One region of the Polaromonas potterensis genome, then DNA from elsewhere that is predicted to be linked to it. Evidence: predicted binding sites of a transcription regulator. Region 1 holds the regulator's gene; each other region holds the start of a gene.
The links. The regulator sigma-54, encoded in region 1, starts transcription at its own class of promoters, with help from an activator protein. The targets are predictions, from matches to a motif close to TGGCANGNAANCTGCTTT.

Region 1 (7,702 bases):
GACAACAGTTTTTTCATGGGTGGCTCCAGGAGTAGGAAGGGTGGGGAATCAGGATTGAATTCCGGGTGGAATTCCAACACATAACGCTTCGCCGGGCAAATTCGATGACCGGGTAGGTCCCTGGCCCGGACGGCACGCGGCTAAGAGCCTGCTCCCAATCTCCATGGGGCCGCGCAGGTGTTTTTTCGGGATGGGCTGCAAGGCGCGGTGCGCCGCCAATAGCTGGCTATTGGCAAGCGCCGCAACGCCGCGGAGCGCCCGAAAAGGCACCTGCCCTTCGGGTTGGGGCGAAATCGGGCGATTTGCCCACCAAATCCCTTGCATGGGCATGAGCCCATGCTGCGTGATCTTGGCGACCAACTCATCCCGATTGCGTCCCAACGCGACCCCATCGAGATTGGGAGCAGGCTCTTAACCGTAAAATCGGCCCATGCTCTCGATTAAACAAGACCTGCTCGCGGCCCTGGCTGCGGGGCTGGAAGAACTTTCCCCAGGCGCAGGCGACAAGGCCGCGTTTGAATCCCCCAAAGTGGCGGCCCATGGCGATTTCGCCTGCACGGCCGCCATGCAGCTGGCCAAGCCGCTCAAACTCAATCCCCGCCAGTTGGCCGAGAACCTGCGCGCCCTCCTGCTGAAAGCCCCGGCTTTCGAGCGTTGGGTGGACGCCATCGAGATCGCCGGCCCCGGCTTCATCAACATCCGCCTCAAACCCGCAGCCAAGCAAGAAACCGTGCGCGAAGTGCTCAAGGCCGGACCCGGCTACGGCACCCAGGCCGCCAACGGCCAGCGCATGATTGTCGAGTTTGTGTCGGCCAACCCGACCGGGCCGTTGCATGTGGGCCATGGCCGCCAGGCCGCCCTGGGTGACGCCATCTGCAACCTGTTTGTCACCCAGGGCGCCGAGGTTTATCGCGAGTTTTATTACAACGACGCCGGTGTGCAGATCCAGACGCTGGCTGCCAGCACGCAGGCGCGCGCCAAGGGCATCAAGCCCGGCGACGCCGGCTGGCCGGAGTCGGCCTACAACGGCGACTACATCGCCGATATCGCGGCTGACTTCCTGGCCAAAAAAACCGTCAAGTCCGACGACCGCGAATACACCGCCTCGGGCGACGTGGAAGACACCGACTCGATCCGCCAGTTCGCCGTTGCCTACCTGCGCCACGAGCAGGATTTGGACCTCAAAGCCTTCTCGGTCAAGTTCAACAACTACTACCTGGAGTCCAGCCTGTACAGCTCGGGCCGGGTCGAGTCCACGGTGGCCAAACTCAAGAACGCCGGCAAGACCTACGAGCAGGACGGCGCTTTGTGGCTCAAGTCCACCGACTACGGTGACGACAAAGACCGTGTGATGAAAAAGAGCGACGGCAGCTACACCTATTTTGTGCCTGACGTGGCTTACCACCTGGCCAAATGGGAGCGCGGCTACAGCAAGGCCATCAACATCCAGGGCATGGACCACCACGGCACGATTGCCCGGGTGCGCGCCGGTCTGCAGGCGGCCAATGAGGGTGTGCCTCAGGGCTACCCCGACTACGTCTTGCACACCATGGTGCGGGTCGTGCGCAATGGCGAAGAGGTCAAGATATCCAAACGCGCCGGCAGTTATGTGACCTTGCGCGACCTGATCGAGTGGACCAGCAAGGACGCCGTGCGTTTCTTTTTGCTCAGCCGCAAGCCCGACACCGAATACATCTTCGACATCGACCTGGCGCTGGCGAAAAACAACGAAAACCCGGTGTATTACGTGCAATACGCCCATGCCCGCATCTGCTCGGTGCTGACCGCCTGGGGCGGCGACGAGGCCGAACTCAAGTCGGTGGACCTGTCAGCGCTGGACAGCCCGCAGGCCCAGGCCTTGATGCTGCTGATCGCCAAATACCCCGACATGCTGAGCAACGCCGCCAGCGGTTTTGCGCCGCACGACGTGGCGTTTTACCTGCGCGAACTGGCCGCCTGTTACCACAGCTATTACGATGCCGAGCGCATCCTGGTTGATGACGCCGTGGTCAAACTCGCGCGCCTGGCCCTGGTCGCGGCGACGGCGCAGGTGTTGCACAATGGCCTCGCCGTGCTGGGTGTTGATGCCCCGCGCAAAATGTAAGGAATGATGAGACCATGGCGCGTACCCCCTCCCACCGGCCCAGCCGGCCAGGCATGAACCCACAACGCGGCGGCACCTTTCTGGGCCTGATCATTGGCGCGCTGATTGGCTTGGCCGCGGCGCTGGCCGTGGCCGTTTACATCACCAAGGTGCCCGTGCCTTTCATGAACAAGGGCCAGTCGCGCAACCCCGACCATGACGCGGCCGAGGCCAAAAAGAACCAGAACTGGAACCCGAACGCACCGTTGTACGGCAAAAATCCGGCCAAACCGGCGTCCGCGCCAGCGGCGGCCACTGCGTCCGGCGGCCCGGTGACCGATGTCACGCCGCAAGCGCCTGTGACCGCGCAGAAACCCGTGGCCGACCCGACCGTCAAGCCCGCGAAACCGCCATCGGCCGACCCCATCGGTGACCTGGCCAAAGCCAAGCTGGCGACGCCGGCCACTGCGTCCGGCCCGGACCCTTTCAATTATTTTGTGCAGGTCGGGGCTTTCCGCACGCCTGAAGACGCCGAGCAGCAGCGCGCCAAAATCTCGCTGATGGGCCTGGAAGCCAAGGTCACCGAGCGCGAACAGTCGGGCCGCACCGTGTTTCGCGTGCGCCTCGGGCCGTTTGATAAAAAAGAGGATGCCGACAAAGCCAAGGAGCGCCTGGATGGCAGCGGCATCGAAACTGCCCTGGTCCGGGTTCAGCGCTGAACTTTCTGAGGCCAGGGTGTCCAACCTGTCGCACTAATGGAGAAATGCTTGATGCAAAGACGTGAATTTTCGATATCCGCCGCTTCCGTGGCTGCCGCCGCTTCCCTGGGCGCTTTGACAACCTCGGCCCAGGCCCAGGGCCAAGCGCCCCAGGAAGGCCGCGATTACCTGCTGCTCGACAAACGCGCACCGGTCGACGCGCCGGCCGGCAAGGTCGAGGTGGTGGAGTTTTTCTGGTACAGCTGCCCGCACTGCAACCAGTTTGAGCCGGCGTTTGACGCCTGGAGCAAAAAAGCGCCCCAAGACGTGGCGGTGCGGCGTGTGCCGGTGTCCTTCCGCGCCGACTTCGAGCCGCAGCAGCGTCTTTACTATGTGCTGGAAGCCATGAACAAGGTCGACGAACTCCACAAAAAGGTGTTTTTCGCGATTCATAACGAAAAGCAGATGCTGAACACCCCCGAGCTGGTGGCCGCCTGGGCCGAGAAGCAAGGCATCAACAAGGCCAAGTTTGTGGAAATGTACAACTCCTTTGGCATCGCCACCAAGGCTCGCAAGGCCACGCAGTTGCAAGACGCCTACAAGGTGGACGGCGTGCCAGCCCTGGGCGTGGCCGGGCGTTTCTATACTTCAGGCGAACTGGCAAAAACCATGGATCGCGCGCTGCTGGTGACGGACTACCTGATTACCCAGGCCCGAAAAGCTTAATCCCCAAGCGGCCAGCTGGATGCCGCCGCCGGGTATTTCGCCTCACCCGCCCTGATCCGGCGGGTTTTTTATGCACCTTGCCAATTCCGGGGAGTGCCATGGCTACAATGAAGCAACACCACCAAAGCAGCAAGATTCGTGCCTTTATGAACTACCCCGCCTGTGTACTGATGCTGGCCGCCACCCTGGCGGTCTTTCCGGTTGCGGCTGAAAAGGCCGATCGCGACCAGCCCATGAACGCCGAGGCCGACGCCCTGCGTCATGACGACCTCAATCAAACCAGTGTGTTCACCGGCAACGTGGTGATCACCAAGGGCACCATCATCATCCGGGGTGCGCAGGTCGATGTGATCCAGGACGCCGAGGGTTACCAGCGCGCCATCGTGGTCGCGGCGCCCGGCAAGCTGGCGTTTTATCGCAAGAAGCGCGACCTGGTCGACGAATACATTGAAGGTGAAGGCGAACGTATCGAATACGACAGCCGCGCCGACACCGTCAAGTTCATCCGCCAGGCCGTGTTGCGTCGCTACATAGGCGCGACCCTGGCTGACGAAACCCACGGCAACCTGATTGTTTACGACAACCCGACCGACGTGTTCACCGTCGACAGCGGCGAGAAAGCCCGCACGGCCAGCAACCCCTCGGGCCGGATTCGCGCCCTGCTGGCGCCGCGCAACCAGGCCCCCGCAGCGGGCGCCCCCGGCGCCCCGGCGGCGCCCTCCGGGTCGGCGCCTGTTCTGCGGCCCAGTACCACGCTGGGCAATGACAAAAAATAACACCGACGCCATGAATGTGTCTCCGGAAACCGCGCCCATCAGCCGCCTGGTGGCCACCGGCCTGCAAAAGTCCTACGGCAGCCGCAAGGTGGTGCGGGATGTTTCGCTGACGGTGCAAAAAGGCGAAGTTGTGGGTCTGTTAGGCCCCAACGGCGCCGGCAAAACAACGTCGTTTTACATGATCGTGGGGCTGGTGCGCGCCGACGCCGGCGAGATCACCATCGACGGCGAGTCCATCGAACACATGCCCATCCACAAGCGTTCGCGCCTGGGCCTGAGTTATCTGCCGCAGGAAGCCTCGATTTTCCGAAAACTCACGGTCGAGCAGAATGTGCGCGCCGTGCTGGAGCTGCAGGCCGACGAAGCCGGCAAGCCGCTGAGCGCCAAGGCCATCAACGAACGCCTGGACGCCTTGCTGCAGGATTTGCGCGTCGACCACCTGCGTGATTCACCCGCGCCTGCCCTGTCGGGCGGCGAGCGGCGCCGTGTCGAGATCGCCCGGGCGCTGGCCACGCAGCCGCGTTTTATCTTGCTGGACGAACCTTTTGCCGGTATCGATCCGATTGCCGTGATCGAGATCCAGCGCATCATCGGTTTCCTGAAGTCCCGCGGCATCGGCGTGTTGATCACCGACCACAACGTGCGTGAAACCCTGGGCATTTGCGACCATGCCTGCATCATCAGTGATGGCCACGTGCTGGCCACGGGCACCCCTTCTGAAATTGTGAACAATGCCGATGTGCGCCGGGTTTACCTGGGCGAACATTTCAAGATGTGATCACTTTGGCTCCCCCCCTTTGTCGCTCACTGCGTGTAGCTCCCTCCCCCCTGCAGGGGGCGGCGCCTGCGCCCCGGCAAAGCCGGTTGCGCGGCCCCCGCTTGGTTCATACATCCCAACCCGCTTTGTCGCGCACTTAGGGATGTCGTGAAACAAGGCCTGTCCCTACGCGTTTCGCAGCATCTGGCGCTGACGCCCCAGTTGCAGCAATCGATTCGCCTGCTGCAACTGTCTACCCTGGAGCTGAGCCAGGAAGTCGAGCAGATGCTCGACGAAAATCCTTTTCTTGAAGTCTCCGAAGAAGCCGCGCCGCGCGAAGACTTTGGCCTGGTCCAGGCCGACACGCCGGTCAGCCAGGAAACCCGTGAGTTTGAATCTGCTACGGATTCCATAGCTGTCAGCGCAGATGGCGCGGGGGCTACAAGCCAAAATGAGGCTGAACCCAGCAGCGAGGCCAAACTTGAGGAAAGCTGGGACGGCGACGGCAGTGTCGACACCGCGCCCGACGACAACGAGTGGGGCGGCGACGCCGCGCCGCGCAAAAACAACAACGACGACAGCGAGGTCGATGCCGCCGATCTGGCGCGCAGCCATGAATCGCTGCAAGACCATTTACACCGCCAGGCGCTGTCCCTGCGCCTGATGCCCGAAGGCCGGGCGGCGCTGCATTTTCTTATCGAATCGCTCAACGACGACGGGTACCTGGAAGACAGCCTGGCCGAGTTGGCCGCGGGTCTGGCCGGGGACGACCTGGAACAAGTCGAAGCGATGGTGCACGAGTTCACCGTGGCCCTGAAGCTGTTGCAACACATGGAGCCGGCCGGCGTGGGCGCGCGCAACCTGGCCGAGTGCCTGGGCCTGCAACTGCTGGAGTGCAAAAACTCCGACGAAACCCGCGCCGCCATCGCCATGTGCCAGCAACCCATGGAGTTGCTGGCTCGACGCGACGTCAAGCGTCTGTCGCAGCTGTGCGGTTTTCCCGACACCGTGATCAAGGCCGCGATTGCACTGATAGGCCGGCTGGACCCCAAGCCGGGCCGGCGTTTTGTCAACGTCGAGCGCAACCTCATCGTGCCCGATGTGATCGTGGTCAAGTCCGGCCGCGGCTTCAAGGTTTCGCTCAACAGCGACGTGATGCCGCGCCTGCGGGTGCACGACATTTATGCCAATGCGCTCAAGCAGAACCGGGGCCAGAACGGCCAGGCCCTGCAGCAGCGCCTGCAGGAGGCGCGCTGGTTCATCAAAAACATCCAGCAGCGTTTTGACACCATCCTGCGGGTCAGCAGCGCGATTGTCGAGCGGCAGAAAAACTTCTTCACCCATGGCGAACTCGCCATGCGTCCGCTGGTGTTGCGCGAAATCGCCGACGAGTTGGGCCTGCACGAGTCCACCATCTCGCGCGTGACCACGGCCAAATACATGAACACGCCGTTTGGCACCTTCGAGCTGAAGTATTTTTTTGGTTCGGCGCTGGGCACGGAAACCGGCGGCAATGCCTCCAGCACGGCGGTGCGGGCGCTGATCAAGCAGTTTGTCGCCTCAGAGAGCCTGACCAAACCGCTCAGCGACAACCAGATTTCCGAAATGCTCAAGGAGCAGGGCATCGAATGCGCACGCCGCACCGTGGCCAAGTACCGCGAGGCTTTGCGCATCGCACCGGCGAACCTGCGAAAATCCCTATAACGGGGGATTTCTATAAATCCGGTTCTCGGGCGCTTGGCCGCGTTGCGCGGTGCTCGGAATCCTCATGCACCGAAGTGCATTCCGGTGTCCTGCGCGCCGCACGCCTTGCCCTGCATCCCGATAACCGAATTTCTAGAAATCCCTAGAGGCCCCACATATGAACCAACTTCAACTATTTTTACCTTGCGCCGCAGGTGTCGAGGAACTGCTGGCCGCCGAGGTCAAACGTATCACCGGCACCCAGGGCAAGGCCTGGCGCGCCGGCGTGCAGGTGGCCGGCTCCTGGCGCGACGCGCTGCAGCTCAACCTGCACAGCCGTCTGAGCCAGCGTGTGCTGATCGAGCTGCAGCACAACCAGTACCGCAGCGAACAAGACCTCTACAACGCCGCCGCCGCCGTGGCCTGGGAAATCTGGTTCACGCCCAAACAGACCTTCAAGATCGAGGTCACGGCGCAACACAGCCCGTTGACCAGCCTGAACTTTGCCGCGCTCAAGATCAAGGACGCCATCGCCGACCGCTTCCGCGACAAATACGATGTGCGCCCCGATGTCGACACCCGCTGGCCCGATGTGCGTGTGTACGTGCACCTGACCATAGACACCGTGACCCTCTACATCGACACCTCGGGCGAGCCGCTGTTCAAACGCGGCTGGCGCGAAGACAAGGGCGATGCCCCGCTGAAGGAAACCCTGGCCGCCGCCATGCTGGCTGCCAGCGGCTGGAGCGGCGAGGAGGGGCTTTGCAAACAGGGCGTGCCGCTGTACGACCCGTGCTGCGGCTCCGGCACCATCGTGATTGAAGCGGCGCAGATCGCCCGCAACATCGCCGCCGGCATGGGCCGGCGTTTTGCGTTTGAAAAATTTGTGCCTTTCCAGCCGCATGTCTGGGAAGGCTTGCTCGACCAGGCCGAAGCCGCCATCACCGAACCCACCGCGCCCATCTTCGGCAGCGATGTG
Region 2 (7,702 bases), on a different contig from region 1:
CTCGACCTGTTGCCGGTCGAACATGGCCATGGACTGGTCCAGCACGCGGCGGGCTGACTCGGCCTGTATGCCCAGGCCCAGGCCGAACCAGGCCTTGGCCATGCGCTGCGACAACATGCGCTGGCGACCGGCCTTGTTGATGGCGTCGCCGAGTCCGGCGACCTGCGCATGAACCGGCGCCAGGGTGGCGAGCGCGAAGCCGCAGAAAACGCGGCGCTGAAGGGGGTAGGTCATGGCTGTCTTCATTCTGAAAAGTTGGTGATGACTCAGGCGCTGAGGGCGGAAAACTGCCGGGTATCCACCGCCGCTTCTTTCAGCTCAAACCAGGGATCCGGTTCGCCGTCGAGCGCAAACTGCAGGCGTTCCCACAAGGCCTGGCGGCCGGCGTGGTCCTCAAGAATGCGTTTCTTGACGTAGTCCAGGCCCACACGGTTCACGTAATGCACGGTGCGTTCCAGGTACCAGCCTTCCTGGCGATAGAGCTCGCAGAAAGCACCGGTGTACTCCAGCACTTCTTCGGCGGTTTTGAGTTTGGTGAAGAAGTGGGCCACTTCGGTCTTGATGCCGCCGTTGCCGGCGATATACATCTCCCAGCCGGAGTCGACGCCTATGATGCCCACGTCCTTGATGCCGGCCTCGGCGCAGTTGCGCGGGCAGCCGCTCACGGCAAATTTGACCTTGTGCGGCGCATACATGCGCCACATCGCGTGCTCCAGGTCTTTGCCCATTTGCGTGCTGTCCTGTGTGCCCATGCGGCACCATTCGCTGCCCACGCAAGTCTTCACCGTGCGCAAAGCCTTGGCGTAGGCGTGGCCGGACGGCATGCCGATGTCGTTCCAGACGTTTTGCAAGTCCTCTTTTTTGACACCCAGCAGATCTATGCGCTGGCCGCCCGTGACCTTGACAGTCGGAATTTTGTATTTGTCCACCGCGTCGGCAATACGGCGCAATTCGCTGGCCGTGGTTTCGCCGCCCCACATGCGTGGGATCACGCTGTAAGTGCCGTCTTTCTGGATGTTGGCGTGGCTGCGTTCATTGATGAAGCGGCTTTGCGGGTCGTCTTTGGCCTCCTTGGGCCAACTGCTGGTCACGTAGTAGTTGATAGCCGGGCGGCAGCTGGCGCAACCGTTGGGCGTTTTCCATTCCATGAATTGGTAGACGGCGGATATGCTGAGCAGCTTGTGTTCACGGATGGCGTCGCGCACCGCCTGATGGCCGTGGTCGGTGCAAGCGCACATGGCCTTGAGTTTGGGTGTGGCCGAGTAATCGCCGCCGGCGGTAAACATCAGGATTTGCTCCACCAGGCCGGTGCAGGAACCGCAGGAGGCGCTGGCCTTGGTGTGTTTGCGCACCTCGTCCAGCGTGAACAAACCTTTTTCCTTGATGGCCTTGCAGATCGTGCCCTTGTTGACACCGTTGCAGCCGCAGACCTCGGCTTCATCAGGCATGGACGCCGCCTTGCTGTGGCCCTCATGGCCGGCATCGCCGATGTTGGATTCGCCGAACATCAGCTTGTCGCGGATCCCGGCCACGCTGCGGCCGTCGCGCAAGAGTTTGAAGTAATAACTGCCGTCCACGGTGTCGCCGTACAGACAGGCACCTATCAGCTTGTCGTCCTTGAGGACCAGCTTTTTGTAGACGCCGCCAAACGGGTCGGACATGACGATTTCTTCCGTGCCTTCGCCGCCCATGAACTCGCCGGCCGAGAACAGGTCAATGCCCGTGACCTTGAGTTTGGTGGATGTGAGCGAACCGGTGTAACGGCCTATGCCGAACTGCGCGAGGTGATTCGCCGCGACCTTGGCCTGCTCAAACAGCGGCGCCACCAGGCCGTAGGCGATGCCGCGGTGGGCCGCGCATTCACCGACCGAATAAATACGCGCGTCGGTGGTGGTCTGCATGGTGTCGTTGACCACAATGCCCTTGTTGCAAAACAGGTGCATGGACTCGGCCAGCTCGGTGTTGGGGCGTATGCCCACTGCCATGACCACCAGGTCGGTGGCGACTTCGCTGCCGTCCTTGAAACGGATCGCGCTCACCCGGCCCTCAGCGCCACCGACCAGCTCCTGCGTTTGCGCACCCATGAGGAAGCTCAGGCCGCGTTCTTCCAGTGACTTTTGCAGCAGCTTGCCGGCCACGCTGTCGAGCTGGCGCTCCATCAGGGTCGGCATCACATGCACCACGCTGACGTTCATGCCGCGCAGCATCAGGCCGTTGGCCGCTTCCAGGCCCAGCAGGCCGCCGCCTATGACCACGGCTTTTTTGTATTTCTCCGACGCGGCAATCATGGCGTTGGTGTCGGCGATGTCGCGGTAGGCGATCACGCCTTGCAAGTCCTTGCCGGGCACCGGCAGGATGAAGGGGTTGGAGCCGGTGCACATCAGCAGGCGGTCGTAACTTTCTTCGGTGCCATCGTCGGCGCGCACCACCCGTTTGATGCGGTCGACTTCGACCACCTTTTTACCGGCGTGCAGGGTGATGTGGTTGTCGGTGTACCAGTCCCAGGAGTTCAGCACAATTTCGTCCAGCGTTTGTTCACCGGCCAGCACCGGCGACAGCAGGATGCGGTTGTAGTTGGGATGCGGCTCGGCGCCGAACACGGTGATGTCGTACAGATCGGGGGCGATCTTGAGCAGCTCTTCGAGGGTGCGCACGCCGGCCATGCCGTTGCCGACCATCACCAATTTCGATTTTTTCATGTGTTCACTCCAGAGGGATGGGAGGGGGTCGTCACCAGCGCCCACTCAGGGTGGCGTTCGCAGGCGGGCGTCTCGCGGCGGAGGCGCTGGACGCCGGATGGCTGGGGATGAAAAATGGCGGTAAAAAACATGAGGGTCCTTCCTGTCAAACAGGGACACGGCTGTGGAGCCGGTGTGAGGCACATCCTTGCGCACGCCCTTGTGCGCAGACCCGCAGTGCTTTCCTTCAGGTTGGGCGCTCCGTTACGCCCGCAGAGATCACAGCAAAACTTGTGCCATGTCACGGCAAACCGGCAGTGCCCCACCACATGGCGCGCGACTTGCATGCGCTAAGAGCCTGTTTACGATCTCAATGGGGTCGCGTTGGGGCGCAATCGGGATGAGTTGATCGCCAAGATCACGCAGCATGGGCTCATGCCCATGCAAAAGGTTTGGCGGGCAAATCGCCCGATTTCGCCCCAACCCGAAGGGCAGATGCCTTTTCGGGCGGTCTGCAGCGTTGCGGCGCTTGCCAATAGCCAGCTATTGGCGGCGCACCGCGCCTTGCAGCCCATCCCGAAAAGGCACCTGCGCGGCCCCATGGAGATCGTAAACAGGCTCTAAAGGCTGTTTTCCTTCTCACATAAGCGATGGTGATGACTTCCGCACTGGTTTTTTCAAACAACCCGACCGGCCCGCAGACGCTGGTCACAGACCTGGGCGCCGTGGGTATCCAGGTCCTGGCCTGTGTGGAAGAGCGCCAGAAACTGCTGCAGGCGGTGGTACGCCAGGCGCCGGACTTGCTGATTTGTGATGTTGCCGTGCCCGATGCGGCCTTGTTCACGGCCCTGGACATCGTGGGGAGCACCTCGGCGCTCCCCGTCATCGTTTTTACCCCCGATGGGGATGCCGGCAAGATCACACGCGCCACGGAGGTCGGTGTGCATGCCTACGTGGTGAACGGTTATGGCCAGCAGCGCCTGCGCCCGCTGATTCATCTGGCCCAGGCCCGCTTCGCGCGCGAGCAGGCCTTGCGTGCTGAACTGGCCGAGGTGTCCAGCCGGCTGGAAGAACGCAAGGTGGTGGAGCGTGCCAAGGGCATCCTGATGCGCGCCCGCCAGATGTCGGACGACGACGCTTTCCAGATGTTGCGAACCACCTCCATGCACAGCAACCAGCGCTTGGGCCAGGTCTCGCAACACATCATTCATTCGGCCCGTTTTGCCGAAGATGTGAACCGTTCCGGCCAGGTACGCATGTTGTCGCAGCGCCTGGTCAAGCTGGCGCTGCTGCAAGCGGCCGGTGTGCCGCTGCCTCAACTGTCAGAGCGCATGCACGAGTCCGTGGCACGCACAGATACCAACCTGGTCGCGCTGGGAAAAAGCCTGTCCCAGCCGACTTTTGGCGACCTGCTGGGCCAGGTGCAACACACCTGGGCGCAACTGAAGCAGGGCCTGGCGGATACACGCCAGCCGGGCCGCATGGCGCAGCTGGATGTGGTGGCCGAACAACTGCTGCAGGACGCCGAACGCCTGACCAGCAGCCTGGAAAACGCCGGCGCCATGCCGCCCTTGCAGGTGCTCAATCTCGCGGGCCGACAACGCATGTTGAGCCAGCGTTTTGCAAAATACGCCTTGATCGAGCGGCTGGGGGCCCAGGCCGCCATGCCGCGCAATACACCGGCCCTGGCCGAGGCCAGGACGGCGTTTGAGCAGGCGTTGTGTTATTTGAACGAGATTCCGCTGAGCAGCCCGGCGATTCGCGTTTCGCTGGACAACGCGGCCGTTGGCTGGGACGCCATGCTGGCCGGTGTGGCGGCCGGCGCGCCAGGGCTGGAACATGTGGCGGCCGCCAGCGAAGACCTGCTGGCGGTGTTCGAGACCTTGTCCGAGCAGTACGAACGCAGCCTGCAGATGCTGGTGGGTTAAGCCGGGCTTGTTGCACTGCACCAAAGACGGGCGCCGCATCGCCTGATTCTGGTGCATGGCTTGGATTTTGTGCTTTTTATACGTATTTTTGGCCTCCAGCCCTTTAGCCACGGGCGTAGGCAGCTATTTATTTGATAGCGAATGAGGGATCTTGCTGCTTACGAAGACAAACCCAGCAGCTCCACGCCATGCACTGCGCTGCTGCGCCCCGGCAGGGAAAACCGCCTGCGGCGCCCGGTTTTCACGCTGCCGCCCACTTCGTCCAGCAGCGCGGCGCTGGCGGCAATTTTCCAGCCGGCCTGGTAGGCATGTTTTTGCAGCAACAAACTGGTGCTGACGGTGTCGCCGACGGGCAAGACCTGGGATTTTCCGCGCAGCGGGTCCAGCAGTTTGGCCAGGGTGACGGCACCGCTGTTCAGACCCACGCAGACCTCAAAACGCGGCAGGGCGCGGTCAGCAAAATGGCTGGCCATAAACCCTTGCACCCGGTGCGCCGAGTTGATCAGGCCCAGGGCCGCCCGGGTGGCGCGCAGGCTGCAGTTGACGGTGTCGGTGTCCGAGCTGCCGGTAAACACCGCCAGCAGGCCTTCGCCGACAAATTGCATGTGGTGGGCGCCGAACAGGTAGACGGTATCGCCGGCATGGTTGTAGAACTGGCGCACGACCGTGCTCAGCTCGGTGTTGGAGAGTTTTTCGGACAGGGCCGGGAAGTTGACGACATCGACAAACAGCACCGTGGCATGCGCCAATTTGTTGTCGTCCTCAGCCGATTCGGCCGAGGGCCATTTGTCACTGAGTTCGGCCAGCAGCCGGTTCTCGTACAAACGGGTCAAACGTGCTTGCTGTTCCTGCAATGCGGCGCTGATGGCGGTGTCCACCGCACTGGCTTGGGCGAACTGGCGCATCAGCTGTTTGTTGAGCTGGGTGGCGGCGGCCTCGCGCAACTCGTCAAACACCAGGGGTTTGATCAGGTAGTCGTCGGCGCCGCTGCTCATGCCGCTGCGCACGTTTTCGCGTTCTTGCAGCGAGGTCAGCAAAATGACGGGCGTGGCCTGGATGGTCGGGTCGGCGCGCAAGGTCTGCAACATGGCAAACCCATTCATCACCGGCATGTTGACGTCGCTGACGACCAGGTCGGGCTGGCGGCTCCGCACCAGCGCCAGCCCGGTGGCGCCGTTGTCGGCCTCCACCACCTCGTAGCCTTCAAAACGCAGCGCCGCCGCGATCAACGTGCGTATTGTTTCGTCATCGTCGACCACCACAATCAGAGCCATCGTTTTTTTGTTCCCGTAAACGCAACAAGTTGCAGCTTTTGAGCTTACCAGTGCTTGTGTTGTTGACGGGTAAAAACCCTGCGCCGGCCTTGCTCTGGCCGAGGCGGGTCGATGGCGTGTTCGGTTGCTATTCAAACGATAGCTGCTCACGACCGCCACATCAGGGTTAGAGTCCTGATGTGGCGAAAAGCGACGAGTGCTGACGACTCAGGCGGCTTTTTCGACGTGGCCCTGGCGGGTGTAGAGAAAGTCGATCACGGCCTTGCGGTAACCCAGGTAACGAGCGTCTTCGGCCAGCGCCACCCGTGAGCGCGGCCGCGGCAAGTCCACATGTAACACTTCGCCGATGGTGGCGGACGGGCCGTTGCTCATCATCACGATGCGGTCGCTCAGCAGCACCGCTTCGTCCACATCGTGGGTCACCATCACCACCGTGCTCTGGGTGGTGCTGACAATTTGCAGCAACTCGTCCTGCAGCTTGGCGCGGGTCAGGGCGTCCAGGGCGCCGAAAGGTTCGTCCAGCAGCAAGACCTTGGGCTCCATACACAGGGCGCGGGCAATACCCACACGTTGCTTCATGCCGCCGGAAATTTCGCCGGGGCGTTTTTGCGCGGCAGCACTCAGACTGACCATGGCCAGGGCCGCGTCGGTGCGAGCCTTGAGTTGGGCCCGGGTTTCTGTGGCGGCGAAGACCCGCTCCACCGCCAGGTAGACGTTGTCAAAACAGGTGAGCCAGGGCAGCAGCGAGTGGTTTTGAAACACCACCGCGCGCTCCGGGCCGGGGCCGGCGATTTCGCGGTTGGCGCAAAGCAGGGCGCCTTGTGTCGGTGTGGTCAAGCCCGCGATCAGGTTGAGCAAGGTCGACTTGCCGCAGCCGGAGTGACCGATCAGCGCAACAAACTCGCCCTTGGCGACCGTCAGGTTGATGTCTTGCAGCGCGCAGAACGGACCTTTGCGGGTCTTGAAGCTTTGCGCCACACCCTGGATTTCGATGTATTTGCTGCTCAGTGACGGGTTCATGCTTTCACCTCTTCAAACGTAAATGCCGTGGCCAGCTTGATCAGCGCAAATTCCAGCAGCAGCCCGACGATGCCGATCACAAAAATCGCGATGATGATGTTTTTGACGTTGAGGTTGTTCCACTCGTCCCAGACCCAGAAGCCGATGCCGACGCCGCCAGTCAACATCTCGGCGGCCACAATCACCAGCCAGGCGGTGCCCACGGCCAGGCGCACGCCGGTCAAGGTGTAGGGCAAAACGGCGGGAAAAAGGATTTTGGTGAAAATTTTCCACTCGCTGAGATTGAGCACACGCGCCACATTCATATAGTCTTGCGGCACACGTTGCACACCCACCGCGGTGTTGATGATCATGGGCCAGATCGAGCAGATAAAAATCGTCCAGATCGCCGCCGGGTTGGCGCCCTTGAAGACCAGCAGGCCAATCGGCAACCAGGCCAGCGGCGAGACCGGCCGCATCAGGCTGATCAGCGGGTTGAACATGCGGCTTAAAAACGTGAAACGCCCGATCATGAACCCGGCCGGAATGCCCACCGCAGCCGCCAGGCCAAAACCGACCGCCACCCTTTGCAGCGAAGACAAGACATTCCAGCCCACGCCCTGGTCATTCGGCCCCTTGCTGTAGAAGGGGTCGCTGAACACATCGACCGCCTGGTGGAAGGTCGCCAGCGGCGAGGGAATGCTGTTGCCCGTGGACGCCGACACCAGCTCCCACAGGCCGACCAGCAAACCCAGGCCTAACAGCGGTGGCAACACCGCCATCCAGACGCCGCGCCAGTCGAACGGCGGTTTGGCGGTGCCGG
Region 3 (7,702 bases), 260 kb from region 1:
GCATAGGCATCGATCGCGTGGTCGGCTGCAGCGGCGGCGCCTTGTTCGCGGCCGGGGTGGCGCTGGGTTTCGACGCCGCCAGGATGACGGACATCACCCTGCGTACCTGGACCCGCAAGATGACCTCCAAGCGCAACAACATGGGTTTTTTGCGCCTGCTGGCACCCAAAATTTTCGGTTTTCAGCCGGACAGTTTTGGCTTGCGTGACGATGGCCCCATGCTCTCGGCCTTTCGCGAGGTGTTCGGGCAACAGCGCATCGAGGACACGCCGATTCCGCTGCACATCACGGCCACCGACTTCATGAATGGCGAACTGGTCGACATCACCCGCGGTGACCTCGTCGATGCGATTCGCGCCAGCGTTTCGCTGCCCCTGGCGTTTGCGCCAGTCAAGCTGGAAGGCCGGCTGCTGATCGATGGCTACATGGCCGACCCGCTGCCGATCAGCGTAGCGATGAAGAACGGCAGCCGCGTGATCGTCGCGGTGGGTTTCGAGAGCCCCTACCAGGACAACATCCGCAGTGCGGGACGTTTTGCGGCCCAGCTCAGCGCGATCCTTGCGAACAATCTGCAAAAGTCGCGCCTGGCTTTTCAGAGTGCGGTGCACCACTCCGAGATGATTCTGATCCTGCCGCAGTTCAAGCAACGCGTGCGCCTGTTCGATACCGACAAAGTGCCTTACATCATCGAAGAGGGCGAGCAGGCCGCCTTGCAGCAACTGCCCTATTTGCGCGCGCTGCTCGATGCAGATCGCGAACGTGTTGCCGTTGTCACGGCCTGAGGCCGTGGCTAACCCCATGCGGGCCCTGGCCTGATGTCCAAGCCGACGCCAACACCGACGGAACACCTGGAGCGCCAGATGTGCATCCTGGTGGTCGACGACCTCGAGCTCAACCGCGACCTGCTGGTGCGCCGCATCCAACGGCTGGGGCACGAGGCGGGCACGGCCATCAACGGACGCGATGCACTCGACAAGCTGCAGCAGCAGGACTGGGACCTGGTGTTGCTGGACATCACCATGCCCGAGATGGACGGCTACGAAACCCTGCGCCGTATCCGGGCCGATCCCCTGTCGGCGCAGCTGCCCGTGGTGATGGTCTCGGCCATCGACGAAAGCGAAAGTGTGGTGCGCTGCCTGGCGCTGGGGGCTGACGACTACCTGCCCAAGCCCTTCAACCCCGTGGTGCTGCAGGCGCGCATCGAATCATCCTTGGCCAAGAAGCGTCTGCAGGATCACAAGAGCCAGCTGCTGCAGGCGCTCTCCCGCGAATTGCAGATCGGCCAGCGCATCCAGCAAGGTTTCCTGCCCGCGGAACTACCGAGCCTGGCGGGGTGGTCGCTGGGCGCCAGCTGTACGCCGGCCCGACAGGTCGGTGGCGATTTCTACGATGCCTATTCGCTGCCTGGAGGCGCGCTCGCGTTTGTGGTCGCCGACGTGTGTGACAAGGGCGTGGGTGCGGCGCTCTACATGGCGCTGTTCCGCACGCTGCTGCGCGCGGTGGCCTGCCAGGCGGCGCTCGAGGAGTCCCCCCCCGCGACGCTGGTGCGCAGCGTGGCTTTCGTCAATGACTACATCGCCACCGTGCACGGGCACGAAAACATGTTCGCCACGGTATTCTTCGCCCTGCTGGAGCCGGACAGCGGGCGTATGCATTACCTCAATGCCGGCCATGAAGCGCCGTTTGCCCAGCAGGCAGAAGGCGGCCCCATGACGCGGCTCGACATCACGGGGCCAGCGGTGGGGCTGTTGGCCGGCAACCGTTGTGCCGTGCAGACCTTGACGCTGCAGCCAGGCGCCAGGCTGCTCCTCTACACCGACGGGGTGACCGAGGCGCGAGGTGTGTCTGGACCTTTTGGCGAAGAGGCGCTGGGGCAGGCGCTGGCCCGTCAAGCTGGCTCGGCGCAGGAAATGGTCGACAGCGTGCGCGCGCAGCTGGCTGCGCATGTGGACGCGTTCGAGGCGCATGACGACGTGACCTTGTTCGGTTTGATACGTGAATCTGTCGGGCCATGAACATCGTGAATCCACCGGAGTGCGCCACCATGAATCAGCCTGTGCGACCTACCGTGTTCGTGCGCCGTGTGCGCGTGGAGGATGCCCAGACCATGCAGGGATTTTTGCTGGGCCTCAGCGTTCCGTCACGACGAAACCGCTTCCATGGGGGCATCAGCGGCGCCTCGCCCAAGTTGGTGGCCTATCTGGTGAATGCCGACAACATCCGGCATGCGGCCTGGGTGGCCTGCATCTGGGGTGCCGATGGCGAGGAAATCATCGGCGAGGCGGGCTGGTTCATCGTCGACCCTGAACGCGGCAGCGCCGAGTTGGCCCTGAGCGTGCTGGACGGATGGCAGGGCACAGGGGTGGCGAGCCGGCTGATGACCACCCTCATGGATGGCGCACGCGACGCCGGCTTGTGTCACCTCTACGGCGACGTGCTCGACGTGAATCTGCGGATGCTGGCCTTCATGCGCAAGCACGGACTGGAGGCCGGTTTTGATGAGCCGCCAGACCGGGGTGTGCAACGTGTCAGCTGTGAGCTGACGAAAAGGGTGTAGACCCAATCAACTGGCGCTATTGTTTTCTATCAACCTTACCAGTTGACCTCGCGGTCCGGCGTGGAGCCGATGCGGTGTATGGACAGGTCAGCACCTTGGAATTCTTCTTCCTGGCTCAGGCGCAGCCCCAGGGTCATTTTGATCAGGCCGTAGACCACAAAACCTGCCAGCAACGCCCAGGCGATACCCATGGCGCTGCCAATCAGTTGTGCGCCCAGGCTGACACCGCCCAGCCCACCCAGGGCCTTGCTGCCAAAAATGCCGGCCGCCACGCCGCCCCAGGCACCGCACAAGCCGTGCAGCGGCCAAACACCCAGCACGTCGTCGATCTTCCATTTGTTCTGGGTCAAGGTGAACATCAGCACAAACACGGCGCCAGCGATGCCGCCTGTGACCAGCGCGCCCAGCGGGTGCATCAGGTCCGAACCGGCGCAGACGGCCACCAGGCCGGCCAGCGGGCCGTTGTGCACAAAACCCGGGTCGTTTTTGCCGATGGCCAGCGCCGCCAAGGTGCCGCCCACCATGGCCATCAGCGAGTTCACGGCGACCAGGCCGGAGATCTTGTCTATGGTTTGGGCGCTCATGACGTTGAAGCCAAACCAACCCACGGTCAAAATCCAGGCGCCCAGCGCCAGAAAAGGAATGCTGGACGGCGGATGTGCCGAGATGCCGCCGTCCTTGCGGTAACGGTTGCGGCGTGCGCCCAGCAGAATCACCGCTGGCAAGGCCAGCCAGCCGCCCATGGCGTGAACCACGATGGAACCCGCAAAGTCATGAAACTCCGTGCCGGTGAGCGATTTGATCCAGGCCTGCACGCCAAAATGCTGGTTCCAGACAATCCCCTCGAAGAAGGGGTAGACAAAACCCACAATCACCGCCGTTGCGATCAATTGCGGGTAAAAACGCGCTCGTTCGGCAATGCCGCCGGAAATGATGGCCGGAATCGCCGCGGCAAACGTCAGCAAAAAGAAGAACTTCACCAGCTCGTAGCCGTTTTTGAGGGCCAGTTGTTCGGCGCCTACAAAAAAATGCGTGCCATAGGCCACGCCGTAACCGACGACAAAATAAACCACGGTAGACACGGAAAAGTCCACCAGGATCTTGACCAGGGCATTGACCTGGTTTTTTTTGCGAACCGTGCCGAGCTCCAGAAAAGCAAAACCGGCGTGCATGGCCAGCACCATGATGCCGCCCAAAAGAATGAACAAGGCGTCCGAGCCCTGTTTTAGTGCGTCCATAAGCCCCTCTCTTTAGTGGTTTGAGTTGTTTCAGTGCAAAAGCGAATCAGAAAAAACAATAGCACCAAAATCAAGCAAAAACTGCGCCATAGGGGTGCGCACCAACTTGGATGCCCTATGCCCGGGGCTTTCAGGTCAAAGCGATTAGGGGCTGGGCGGCCCGGTTAGAATAGACGTCTGTCATTGGGGAGTAGCCACCCTGCACTTCTGCACGGGGCTTGCGTCAACAGACTTGCCCGGCCGTCAACGGCTGGACATGGCGCAAGCGGCTCCAGCGCATTTGCCTGGAACTCAGCGAGACCTTTGACTGCACAGCCTCCGCTTCAGGCCGGGGATGCTATGCAGTCATGGGTATTCGGCCGGAGTTTTTTGAATGCAAGCTTTCCTCGTCTCCACGGGCATCGTCGCCCTCGCCGAAATGGGCGACAAAACACAATTGCTGGCCCTGGTGCTGGCCGCACGTTTTCGCAAGCCCTGGCCGATTGTTCTCGGCATTTTTGTCGCTACCGTCGCCAACCATGCCCTGGCCGGCGCACTCGGCGCCTGGGTCACCACCCTGCTCAGCCCGCAAACCCTGCGCTGGATTCTGGGCGTGTCTTTTATTGCCATGGCGATCTGGATGCTGATTCCCGACAAACTCGACGATGAAGACACGGGGAAGGCGCCGCGCCTGGGTGTGTTTGCCACCACCGTGCTGGTGTTTTTCCTGGCCGAAATGGGCGACAAAACCCAGATTGCCACCGTGATGCTGGCCGCGCGTTACGAGGCCTACTTCGCGGTGGTTGCCGGCACCACCTTGGGCATGATGCTGGCCAATGCGCCCGTGGTCTGGCTCGGTGAACGTGTCACCCGCCTGGTGCCGCTGCGTGTGGTGCATGTGGTGTCTGCCCTGATTTTCGCCGGGCTGGGGCTGGCGGCGCTGCTGATCAAGGCCTGACCGGAACAAAGAGCCACTGCTGGCGAGCGACCGTGGAGGCGTTGCCCTGCAAGCAGGGACCGGGGAACTGGCTCCACCAGGCCGCCGGCGCAGCGGCGCCCTCGGGGGGCAGGGAGCTACACGCGGTGAGCGATCGTGGGGGTATACTTTCTTAGCGCCGATTTGCTCAGCTTGCGGGCGCTTAAAAAGTTCAGCTAAAGACGACATCCAGAACCCGGACTCGCTTTGAGCGATGCCGGGTTTTCTTTTTGTACGTTGTTTGTTACGGGCCTCATCTTGACGCTAGTTGCCACGCCACAGTCCATGCATTTCGCCGATGTTTTGCCCTTGCAAAGCGGCGCGGCCATTCGGGCCTATGACCTGAGCTACGAGACCTACGGCACGCTCAATGCCGACAAGTCCAATGCCGTGTTGATTTGCCACGCGCTCAACGCCTCGCACCACGTGGCCGGCGTTTACCTCGATGCCAGCGGCGCGGTGCTGCCCAAGTCCGAGGGCTGGTGGGACACCATGATAGGTCCCGGCAAACCGGTGGACACGGACCAGTTTTTTGTCATCGGCGTGAACAACCTGGGTTCGTGTTTCGGCTCGACCGGGCCCATGCAGATCAATCCCGACAGCGGCGAAATTTACGGCGCTGACTTTCCGGTGGTGACGGTGCAGGACTGGGTGGACGCGCAGGCGCGCCTGCTCGACGCCTTGGACATCCAGACCCTGGCTGCGGTGATGGGCGGCAGTCTGGGCGGCATGCAGGCGCTGAGCTGGACCTTGCAATACCCGGATCGTGTGCGCCACGCCGTGGTGGTGGCCAGCGCGCCCAACCTGACGGCCGAAAACATCGCCTTCAACGAAGTGGCGCGCCGCGCCATCGTCACCGACCCGGATTTTCACGGCGGCCACTTTTACCGCCACGGCGTCTTGCCCAAACGCGGCCTGCGCATTGCCCGCATGATTGGCCACATCACCTACCTCAGCGACGACGTGATGAACGAGAAGTTCGGCCGCAAGCTCAGAAACCTGGTGGCGGCAGACGGCACGTCCAGCGACGAAGCCGGCATTCGTTACACCACGCAGGAAGTCGAGTTCCAGATTGAAAGTTATCTGCGTTACCAGGGCGACAAATTCAGCGAATATTTTGACGCCAACACTTATTTGCTGATCACCCGGGCGCTGGATTATTTTGACCCGGCCCAGGCTTTTGGCGGCAACCTGACCCAGGCGCTGGCGCAGGCCAAGGCTCAATTCCTGCTCGTGAGTTTCACCACCGACTGGCGCTTTTCGCCGTCGCGCAGCCGCGAAATTGTCAAGGCCTTGCTGGATAACCAGCGCGACGTGAGTTACGCCGAGATCGACGCGCCGCATGGCCATGACGCCTTCTTGCTCGACGACTCGCGTTATATGAACGTGGTGCGCTCCTACTTCCAGGGCAAGGTGGCGGCATGTTGAACCCGGCCCGCCAGCTTTCTGCCGACCAGTTGTCAATCGCCCGCCTGGTGCCGCCGGGCTCACGTGTGCTGGACCTGGGTTGCGGCGACGGCGCCATGCTCGACTACCTGACGGCCGAATGCGGCTGCACCGGTTATGGCGTGGAAATTGACGATACCAATGTGCAGGCCTGTATCGCACGTGGTGTCAACGTGATCCAGCTGAATCTGGACGAAGGCCTGGCCATGTTTGGCGACGCGAGTTTTGACGTGGTGTTGCAGATCGACACCTTGCAACACCTGCGCAATGCCGAAGTCATGCTGCGTGAAACCGCACGTGTGGGCCGCATCGGCATCGTCGCCTTCCCCAATTTCGGCCATTGGCCGAACCGCCTGGCCGTGTTGCGTGGCCGCATGCCCGTGACCCGGGTGCTGCCTTACCAGTGGTATGACACGCCCAACATCCGTGTCGGCACCTTGCAGGACTTCGAGGCCCTGGCCTTGAAAAACCGGCTGGAGATTCTGGATCAGTTTGGGCTGCAGGACGGCCAGGAAATTCGCTTCTGGCCCAATGCACGCGCCAGCCGTGCGGTGTTCAAGTTTCAGCGAACCGACGCCCCATGAAGCAGCGGGCGTCCGACAGCCCGAGCGTTCCCAACGCGCCCAGCGCCATTTCCTTCGGCGCAGCTTTTCGTTTCTGGTTACAGCTGGGTTTTATCAGCTTTGGCGGCCCGGCCGGGCAGATTGCCATCATGCACCGCGAGCTGGTCGAGTCCACACGCGGCAACCAGCAACTGACCGCGCCGCTGGCGGCCGTGACGGCTGCCGTGGTGGGCGTGATTGCCAAGCTCGCTCTGTTTTTTATAGCTGCTGTCGCTTATCCAGCGGTGGTTCAAGGGCTATTTGACACACAACCCGACTGGATGGCACTGACGCTGGTCCTTGCCGCCGCGCTGGCGTTATGGCAGCTCCAATGGGGCGTGATCACGGTCATCGCAGTTTCGGCGGGGATCGGCCTGTCGTTGCGCCTGCTCGGTCTGGCCTGAGTGATGCGACGCGCAGTCGACCCAAGTTATGCTCAAGCCCATGCAAGGTCAACTGGAAAAAAATAACGCCCCCACGCTGTTGGAGCGCCTGTTCGGCAGTTGGGTCCGAACCGTCACACGAAACACGTTACGTGTCGACGCCATGGCGGGTTTGCTGGGCGCCGTGCTGGTGTTGCCGCAAGGCATTGCCTTTGCCACGCTGGCCGGCCTGCCGCCCGAATACGGGCTGTACACCGCCGTCGTGCCCTGCATCATCGCCGCGCTGTTTGGCTCCAGCTGGCATGTCATGTCGGGACCGACCAATGCCAATTCGCTGGCCCTGTTTGCCATGTTGTCACCGCTGGCCATGGCCTTCAGCCCGGCCTATATCCAGCTGGCGTTGGCCGTCACGGTTTTGGTCGGCATCATGCAGTGGCTGATAGGCGCTTTGCGCCTGGGCAGCCTGGCCAACTTTATTTCCCCGGCGGCCTTGTTCGGTTTCACCTCCGGGGCCGCCTTGC
Region 4 (7,702 bases), 540 kb from region 1:
TGCTGGTTGATGGCCGCAACTTCACAGGCGCCCAGGCCGGTGCCGGCTGCGACAAGGGCTTCTGGATGGGCGGCACCTTGTTTGACCATGTGACGCCCGAGATGCGTATCTACAAGGAAGAAATTTTCGGCCCGGTGCTGGGCTGTGTGCGGGTCAAGGATTTTGCCGAAGCGGTGGAACTGATCAACGCCCACGAGTTCGGCAACGGCGTGAGTTGCTTCACGCGTGACGGCCATGTGGCGCGCGAATTTTCACGCCGCATCCAGGTCGGCATGGTCGGCATCAACGTGCCAATTCCGGTGCCCATGGCCTGGCACGGCTTTGGTGGCTGGAAGAAAAGCCTGTTCGGCGACATGCATGCTTATGGCGAAGAAGGTGTGCGTTTTTACACCAAGCAAAAATCCATCATGCAGCGCTGGCCGGAAAGCATTGGCAAGGGCGCCGAGTTTGTGATGCCGACAGCGAAATGATCCCCCCCGAAGCGGCCTTCGACTGCCCGGTGTCGCCGCCAGAAGCGATGCCTCTTCGGAGCCGTCCAAGCCTGCGCAGGCAGGCTTGGAGCCGCGGCCCTCAGCCCCCAGCCCAGGGGGCGCCACCTGCGGCCCGGCGGAGCCGGTTCCGCGATGGCACTGCGCGCACTCGGGTTGAATCGCGGTAGAAGCCATCTTTGAAAACAGCACAAGAAAAATACGAGACAACGAAGCATGAACGACAACGTCTTTGACTACATCATCGTCGGGGGTGGCACGGCCGGTTGCCTGCTGGCCAACCGCCTGAGTGCTGACGCCTCCAAACGTATCTTGCTGATTGAAGCCGGCCGCAAGGACGACTACCACTGGATTCACATCCCGGTTGGTTACCTGTATTGCATAGGCAACCCGCGCACCGACTGGCTTTACAGCACCGAGCCCGATGCCGGCCTGAATGGCCGCAGCCTGCTGTATCCGCGCGGCAAAACGCTGGGCGGCTGCTCCAGCATCAACGGCATGATTTACATGCGCGGCCAGGCCCGCGACTACGACCAGTGGGCGCAACTCACCGGCGACGACAGCTGGCGCTGGGACCAGGTCTTGCCGGCGTTTCGCAAACACGAAGACCACTACAAACTCGACATCCCCAAAGGCCAGACCGAAGCCAAGGTCAACGAAAACTTCCGGCGCCTGCACGGCCACAAAAGCCAGCATGCGGGCGCCCAGGGCATGGCGCGCAAGATGGGCGGCGAATGGCGCATTGAAAAACAGCGCCTGCGCTGGGACATCCTCGATGCATTTTCCGCGGCGGCGCAACAAGCCGGCATTCCGGCCACCGAAGATTTCAACGGTGGTGACAACGAGGGTGTCGGTTATTTCGAGGTGAACCAGAAAGCCGGCTGGCGCTGGAACACGGCCAAGGCCTTTTTACGGCCCACCTGTTTTGGCCGTCCCAACTTCGAGATGTGGACCAGCGCACAGGTCAGCAAACTCATCATCGAGCGCCAGGACGACGGCAGCCAGCGCTGCACCGGTGTCGAGGTCTGGACCGGTGACGAGAAGGTCCAGGCCACGGTAACCAACGAGGCCGGCTTCATCGGCGAAGTCATTCTCAGCGCCGGCAGCATAGGTTCACCGCAAATTCTGCAGCTCTCGGGCATAGGCCCGGCGACACTGCTGCAGCAACACGGCATTGCAGTGATTCAGGACCTGCCTGGCGTGGGCGCCAACCTGCAGGACCACCTGCAGATTCGTTCGGTCTACAAGGTCCAGCAGGACGCGGCGAAAAACTTCACGCTGAACACCCTGGGCGCGTCGCTCTGGGGCAAGGCAAAGATAGGCCTGGAATATGCGTTCAAACAAACCGGTCCCATGAGCATGGCGCCGTCGCAACTGGGGGCCTTCACGCGCAGCTCACCCGACCAGCCCTACCCCAACATCGAGTACCACGTGCAGCCGCTGTCACTCGATGCGTTTGGCCAGCCGTTGCACAGCTTCAACGCCTTCACGGCCAGCGTCTGCAACCTCAACCCGACCAGCCGGGGCTCGGTCCAGATCAAGTCCGGCCGGTTTGCAGACGCACCGGCGATTGCGCCCAACTACCTGAGCACACAGCAAGACCGGCAGGTCGCCGCCGACTCGCTGCGCGTGACGCGCCGCATCGTCAGCCAGAGCGCACTGGCCGGCTACCAGCCCGAAGAATTCCGGCCGGGTGTGCAGTTTCAAAGCGACGAGGAACTGGCGCGGCTGGCCGGCGATATCGCCACCACCATCTTCCACCCGGTGGGCACCACCAAAATGGGCCAGGCCCACGACCCGATGGCGGTGGTGGATTCACACCTGCGGGTGCGGGGTATCGCGGGTCTGCGTGTGGTGGATGCCGGCGTGATGCCGCTGATCACCAGCGGCAACACCAACTCACCGACCCTGATGATTGCAGAAAAAGCCGCAGAGTGGATACGCGACGGCGTTTAGCCACCGGTCGTGTGGCCAGGCCGTTTCAGGCTAGACCTTGAGCCACGTCAGCAAGTCGCGCATGCGTGACTCGGAACTGGTGTCGAACTGCTCGACACCAATGCGTTGCAACACTTCTTTGCCGACCTCGTTGTTGGACATGGCCAGCAGTTCGGCCTGGATGGCCTTGATCTGCTCTGGCTTGATCCGTTTGTGCGCGACCAGCGGAAAGTAGGGTTGGGCCACACTTTTGTGCAAGATGCGGTTGCCCTCTTTTTCCCATTTTTTGGCGACGCCTGAATACGAGGCCACGCCGCCTACATCCGCAAACTTGTTGCTGAGATAAAAGCCGACGGCGGCCTGCTCACGCACAAACTGCACGTTTTCCTTCTCGATGAGAATGCCCTTGTCCCGGAGCTCGGCCGCGCAAAAACGCGACATGTAGGCGATCTTTTCGGGCAGTGCGATGCGTTTGCCCTTGATGTCGTCGAGGGACTTCAAGGTAGAACCCTTGGGCACAATGATCAGGCATTGCCCGTCGGGTTGGGTGCTCGCGATATAGCTGTAGCCATAGTCGCGCATCCCGCGTGCGGGGTAGTCGCTGGGCCTGGCCATCACGAAGTCAAAACGGCCGGTCTGCATGCCGTCTTCCAGTTGCTTGAATTCACGCGCGAAAACCACGCTGACCTTGGCCTTCGCGGCCCGGCCAATAATTTCAGCCAGCCCCTGGTATTTGGTCATCACCTGCGCGTGGTCCAGTCCGCCCGACGTGCCTTCGCTGATGCCCAGCACCAGTTGCCGCGCCTGGGCGTGTAGCGGGCCGGCCCAAATACCTGCCAGGGCCAGCGTCAATGTGATCAACATCCGTTTCATAAGTCCTCTTCCATGTTCCAAGGGCGCTATGCTAGCGCCCGCACAGCCCCCAACTGCCAACAATTTGTTACCTCCTGCTACAACGGCGAACAACTCATCCTTGGCGGCGACAAGGAAAGACTGGGGAATGTTGGGCTGAAGCTCGGGCGGGCGCCTGGAGTATGCAGGTAACGAAATGTACGAGCCACGGGGAAAGCGCACCCACGGTCAGCGCAGGCCTTTCACATAACGTGGCGCGTCGGGGTCGCGGCGCTCACGTGGGCGCTGGGCTTCGTTGTCGCCAAAGAGGGCGCCAAAGCTGGATTCGATAAACCCCGATGCAGGATAAATCTCTTCCTCGGTATCGACTGATCGTGCACGCTGCGAGTCCACCACCGGCGGCGCCGATGCGGCAGAGGTACGCGCCTTGACGGCATCAGCCACCACCTTCGCCAGTGGTACCCGGTGTTTCGTGTCGGTGAGCGCCATGATTTCTTCCAGCCTGTCGGCCCAGACACCAAGGTCGACATGCCCGTCTTGGTCGGCTTTTTCACGTGCGAAACGAACAATCTCGGCGGCATAGGCCGCGTTGCCGGCCATCCATTCGGTGTCGGTCACACGCCCTGTTTTGCGGCGCAGCAGCACATGCAGGTGAGCGGCAATGGCAATTTTTTCAGTGGAAGACATGGCGCCCCCGTCCATCAGGTGCCCATGCGCTCGGCATGCTGGGCGATGTCCAGGCCATCGGACTCCGCGCTTTCACTGACACGCAGGCTGAAAAACAGCGAGGTGAGCCACAACACCAGTGCCGTCATGAGCAGGCTGTAAAACAACACCGCCCCGACCGCCAGGGCCTGGGTCCACACGCTGCCCTCCACGCCTGAAATGGTTTTGCTGGCGAACACACCGGTCAGCAAGGACCCCACAATGCCGCCCACCCCGTGCACGCCGAACACATCCAGGGAATCGTCGGCATGTAACAGGCGCTTGAGCCCGGTGGCGCCCCAATAACAGGCCATGCCGGCCACCAGCCCGATGGCCAGCGCCGCGCGGGGCGAGACAAAACCCGCCGCCGGTGTGATGGCCACCAGACCGGCGACCAGGCCGGAACACAGGCCGAGCAGGGTCGGACGGCCGCGCACCAGCCACTCGGCGACCATCCACGACAAGGCACCGGCCGCGGCGGCAATATGTGTGACCGCCATCGCCAGGCCGGCACGCCCATCCGCAGCCACCGCCGAACCCGCGTTGAACCCAAACCAGCCCACCCACAACAGGCCGGCGCCAGCCATAGTCAAACCGAGGTTGAAAGGGGTGAAGGCCTCACGGCCATAACCGGTGCGCGGCCCGAGCGCATACGCACACACCAGCCCGGCCACGCCGGCATTGATATGCACCACAGCACCGCCGGCAAAATCCAGCGCACCCAACTGGGCCAGCCAGCCGCTGGGCTCCCAGACCCAATGGGCGATCGGGGCATACACCAACAGCGTCCACAGGCTGATGAAACACAACATCGCGGAAAAACGCATGCGCTCGACAAAGGCGCCGACCACCAGGGCGGCCGTGATGATGGCAAACGTGAGCTGAAACATGGCATACACCGACTCGGGAATATTCGGCGCAATATGGCTGACCGCCACCTTTTGCGTGTCCTTGATGTAGTCCAGCCCGGCGAACCAGAGCCGCTCGCTACCGCCTATGTAGTGACCCCACGCACCGCTGCCAGGCGTGAAGGCCAGGGAATAAGCCACGGCAAACCACAACAAGCTGACCACCGCACAAATCGCCACCACGCAGGCCATGCTGTTGAGCACGTTTTTCTTGCGCACCATGCCGCCGTAAAACAGGGCAATCCCCGGCAAGGTCATCAAAAGCACCAAGGCGGTCGAGGTCATCATCCAGGCCGTGTCTGCCGCACTGAGGGTGTCGGCCCCGACCAGGCCGGGCCGGGTCAAGGGCGGTGCAGGCGTTGCAGGCACGGCCGGTAACGCGACCACCCCGGCGGGCACCGTGACAGGAGCCTCATCGGCCACCCCAGGCCCAGCCTGTGGCTGTGCACCGGCCTGACAGGCGGCAAAACACAGCCAAAGACCCACACCCCATGTGACAACACGCCTGGTTTGCATAGTGATTCCCGTTTTTGTGCGGCCTGACTCAACAAGGACTCACAACAGGCATAAGTCATGCCAGCCCGTTCCGGCGTGAGCCGGTGAGGCCGACCATGTATTTGCCAGAACGAGGGAAAATCCCGATGCACAAACCGGGTGCACGGTCTACATTGGTGGACCTGCAGACGAGCCCCCGGGCTCGCAGAGGGCCGAGGAGACAAACACAAGCAACTAGAACAATATCGGCATCCTACGAGATGTTTTTTTATAAAGCGCCGGCATGCCCGGCGCTTTTTTTTCGCCTCTGCATCCCGAATAGCGCCCTGCGGCGTGCGCCCAAGCAGTGTCGCCGGTTCCGGGCAAGCCCGATGCGACAATCGCCCCCATGGAATTGCTGATCGTGACGGTTGCCTCGCTGCTGGCGGGTTTTGTGGACGCCATCGTGGGGGGCGGCGGGCTGATTTTGGTGCCGGCCTTGTTTGCGGTTTTTCCCACCACCCATCCAGCCACCTTATTCGGCGTCAACAAGGGCGCGTCAATCTGGGGCACAGCGGTCGCGACCGCCCAGTACGCCCGCCGGGTGGACATGCGCTGGTCGGCCCTGCTGCCGGCAGCGGCCGCAGGCTTTGTCGGTTCGCTGGGCGGAGCCTGGCTGGTGACCCTCATCGATCCTGGCTTTTTGCGCAAGGCCCTGCCGTTTATCCTGCTGGCAGTCTTGCTCTACACCCTGGTGAAAAAGGAACTGGGCCGCCAGCACACACCACGTTTTAGCGGCCACGCCGAAACCGCCGCGGCCTGTTGCATCGGTCTGGTACTGGGGTTTTACGACGGATTTTTTGGCCCTGGCACCGGCAGTTTTTTTGTCTTCCTGTTTGTGCGCTGGCTGGGCTACGACTTTTTGAATGCCTCGGCCTCGGCCAAACTGCTCAACACCGCCACCAACCTGGCCGCGCTGGGCCTGTTTGCCTACAAGGGCCATGTCTGGTGGCATTTCGCGCTGACCATGGCTGTTGCCAATGTGGTCGGCAGCCTGCTGGGCACACGCCTGGCACTGAAACACGGCGCGGGTTTTGTACGCATCGTGTTTATCGGTGTGGTCAGCCTGCTGATCCTGAAAACCGGCTTTGATGCGTTTTTGAAATAGCGGGAAACGGAAAAGGCCGCCAGGGAGCGCCCGGAACGCGCCTTAGTTGGGGCCGGCGTTGAGCGGGGCTGCCAGCGGCTTGCTGACGGCTTGGTCGCTGACCAGGGCCTGGGCTGGTTGGACGGGTTTCAGCGGTTTTTCCGCCTTGGCCGGCGGAACTGCGCTCGCCGCATCGGCCTTGGCCTGTGCCGTTGCGCCGCCGCTGCCCGCCACCAGCTGCGCCATCATGTCGGCCACCTGGCGCGGCTTGCCTATGGGGGCTGCGGCCAGCCCTTGTTGCACCGCTGCCAGATCATCCTCGCTGGGGTACTGGCCCATCAGCACGTAATCAAACGCCCGCCGCGCGATTGGTGCGGCCGCCCCGGCGCCCCAGCCGGCGTTTTCCACGATCACCGCCAGCGCAATCCTGGGCTTGTCCGCGGGTGCGAACGCCATGTAGACCGCGTGGTCGCGCTGGTGCTCTTCCATCTTGGCTTTGTTGTATTTGTCTTTCTGGCCCATGCTCACCGCCTGCGCCGTGCCGGTTTTACCGCCGCTGGCATAACCTGCGCCGGCAAACACCCGGGTCGCCGTGCCCCCTTGCGTCACGCTCACCAGGGCCTTGCGCACAATGGCCACGTTCTCGGGTTTGTAGCCCAGATCGACCGGCTGATCGGCGGGCAGCGGATGCAGCTGGCCGGTCACGGTGTCCTGCGTCGCCATCACCAGCCTGGGCTTGTGCTTGATGCCGTTGTTGGCCAGCGCGGCGGTCGCCTGCGCCAGCTGCAGCATGGTGAAGCTGTTGTAACCCTGGCCAATGCCCAGCGAGATGGTTTCCCCGGCAAACCATTTCTGCTGTTCGGGGCGTTTGAAATAGCTGCGTTTCCAGGCCTGGTTGGGCAGCACACCGCGTACCTCGCCGTTGATGTCGATGCCGGTGATCTGTCCAAAACCCAGCGGCGCCATGAAGTCGTGCATGGTTTCCACGCCCATTTCGTTGGCCAGCGAATAGAAGTACACATTGCTGGACTCGACGATGGCGCGGTTCATGTCCATGACGCCGCCGCGCTCGCCCGCCGGGCTGCCAAAGCGGCGGCCACCGAACATATAGAAGAGAGGGTCATTGATCAGCGTGGTGGCCGAACGGGTGCCGGTCTGCAGGGCGGCCATGGCCATGAAGGGCTTGTAGGTTG

Region 2: nirB (nitrite reductase large subunit NirB) is a predicted target of sigma-54. The motif match lies at 2,960-2,977, and genes of this name have one in related genera.
Region 3: R6254_RS01565 (ammonium transporter) is a predicted target of sigma-54. The motif match lies at 3,867-3,884, and genes of this name have one in related genera.
Region 4: R6254_RS00230 (ammonium transporter) is a predicted target of sigma-54. The motif match lies at 5,450-5,467, and genes of this name have one in related genera.

The regions. Positions count from the first base shown of each region.
Region 1 is NZ_JAWQLX010000001.1:582,598-590,299, forward strand. It holds gene R6254_RS02785 (hypothetical protein) at 1-17, opposite strand, end outside; gene argS (arginine--tRNA ligase) at 431-2,104, shown strand; gene R6254_RS02795 (SPOR domain-containing protein) at 2,119-2,802, shown strand; gene R6254_RS02800 (thiol:disulfide interchange protein DsbA/DsbL) at 2,854-3,507, shown strand; gene lptA (lipopolysaccharide transport periplasmic protein LptA) at 3,654-4,283, shown strand; gene lptB (LPS export ABC transporter ATP-binding protein) at 4,294-5,061, shown strand; gene R6254_RS02815 (RNA polymerase factor sigma-54) at 5,209-6,744, shown strand; gene R6254_RS02820 (THUMP domain-containing class I SAM-dependent RNA methyltransferase) at 6,902-7,702, shown strand, end outside.
Region 2 is NZ_JAWQLX010000006.1:58,814-66,515, reverse strand. It holds gene R6254_RS12415 (type IV pili methyl-accepting chemotaxis transducer N-terminal domain-containing protein) at 1-234, opposite strand, end outside; gene nirB (nitrite reductase large subunit NirB) at 267-2,699, opposite strand; gene R6254_RS12405 (type IV pili methyl-accepting chemotaxis transducer N-terminal domain-containing protein) at 3,335-4,606, shown strand; gene R6254_RS12400 (response regulator) at 4,765-5,880, opposite strand; gene R6254_RS12395 (ABC transporter ATP-binding protein) at 6,088-6,900, opposite strand; gene ntrB (nitrate ABC transporter permease) at 6,897-7,702, opposite strand, start outside.
Region 3 is NZ_JAWQLX010000001.1:323,243-330,944, reverse strand. It holds gene R6254_RS01580 (patatin-like phospholipase family protein) at 1-782, shown strand, start outside; gene R6254_RS01575 (PP2C family protein-serine/threonine phosphatase) at 816-2,015, shown strand; gene R6254_RS01570 (GNAT family N-acetyltransferase) at 2,045-2,557, shown strand; gene R6254_RS01565 (ammonium transporter) at 2,593-3,795, opposite strand; yybP-ykoY riboswitch at 3,969-4,163, shown strand; gene R6254_RS01560 (TMEM165/GDT1 family protein) at 4,169-4,732, shown strand; gene metX (homoserine O-succinyltransferase MetX) at 5,009-6,178, shown strand; gene metW (methionine biosynthesis protein MetW) at 6,172-6,780, shown strand; gene R6254_RS21995 (hypothetical protein) at 6,777-7,202, shown strand; gene R6254_RS01540 (SulP family inorganic anion transporter) at 7,243-7,702, shown strand, end outside.
Region 4 is NZ_JAWQLX010000001.1:41,804-49,505, forward strand. It holds gene R6254_RS00210 (CoA-acylating methylmalonate-semialdehyde dehydrogenase) at 1-470, shown strand, start outside; gene R6254_RS00215 (GMC family oxidoreductase) at 705-2,444, shown strand; gene R6254_RS00220 (phosphate/phosphite/phosphonate ABC transporter substrate-binding protein) at 2,475-3,296, opposite strand; gene R6254_RS00225 (hypothetical protein) at 3,504-3,962, opposite strand; gene R6254_RS00230 (ammonium transporter) at 3,977-5,311, opposite strand; gene R6254_RS00235 (sulfite exporter TauE/SafE family protein) at 5,772-6,530, shown strand; gene mrdA (penicillin-binding protein 2) at 6,573-7,702, opposite strand, start outside.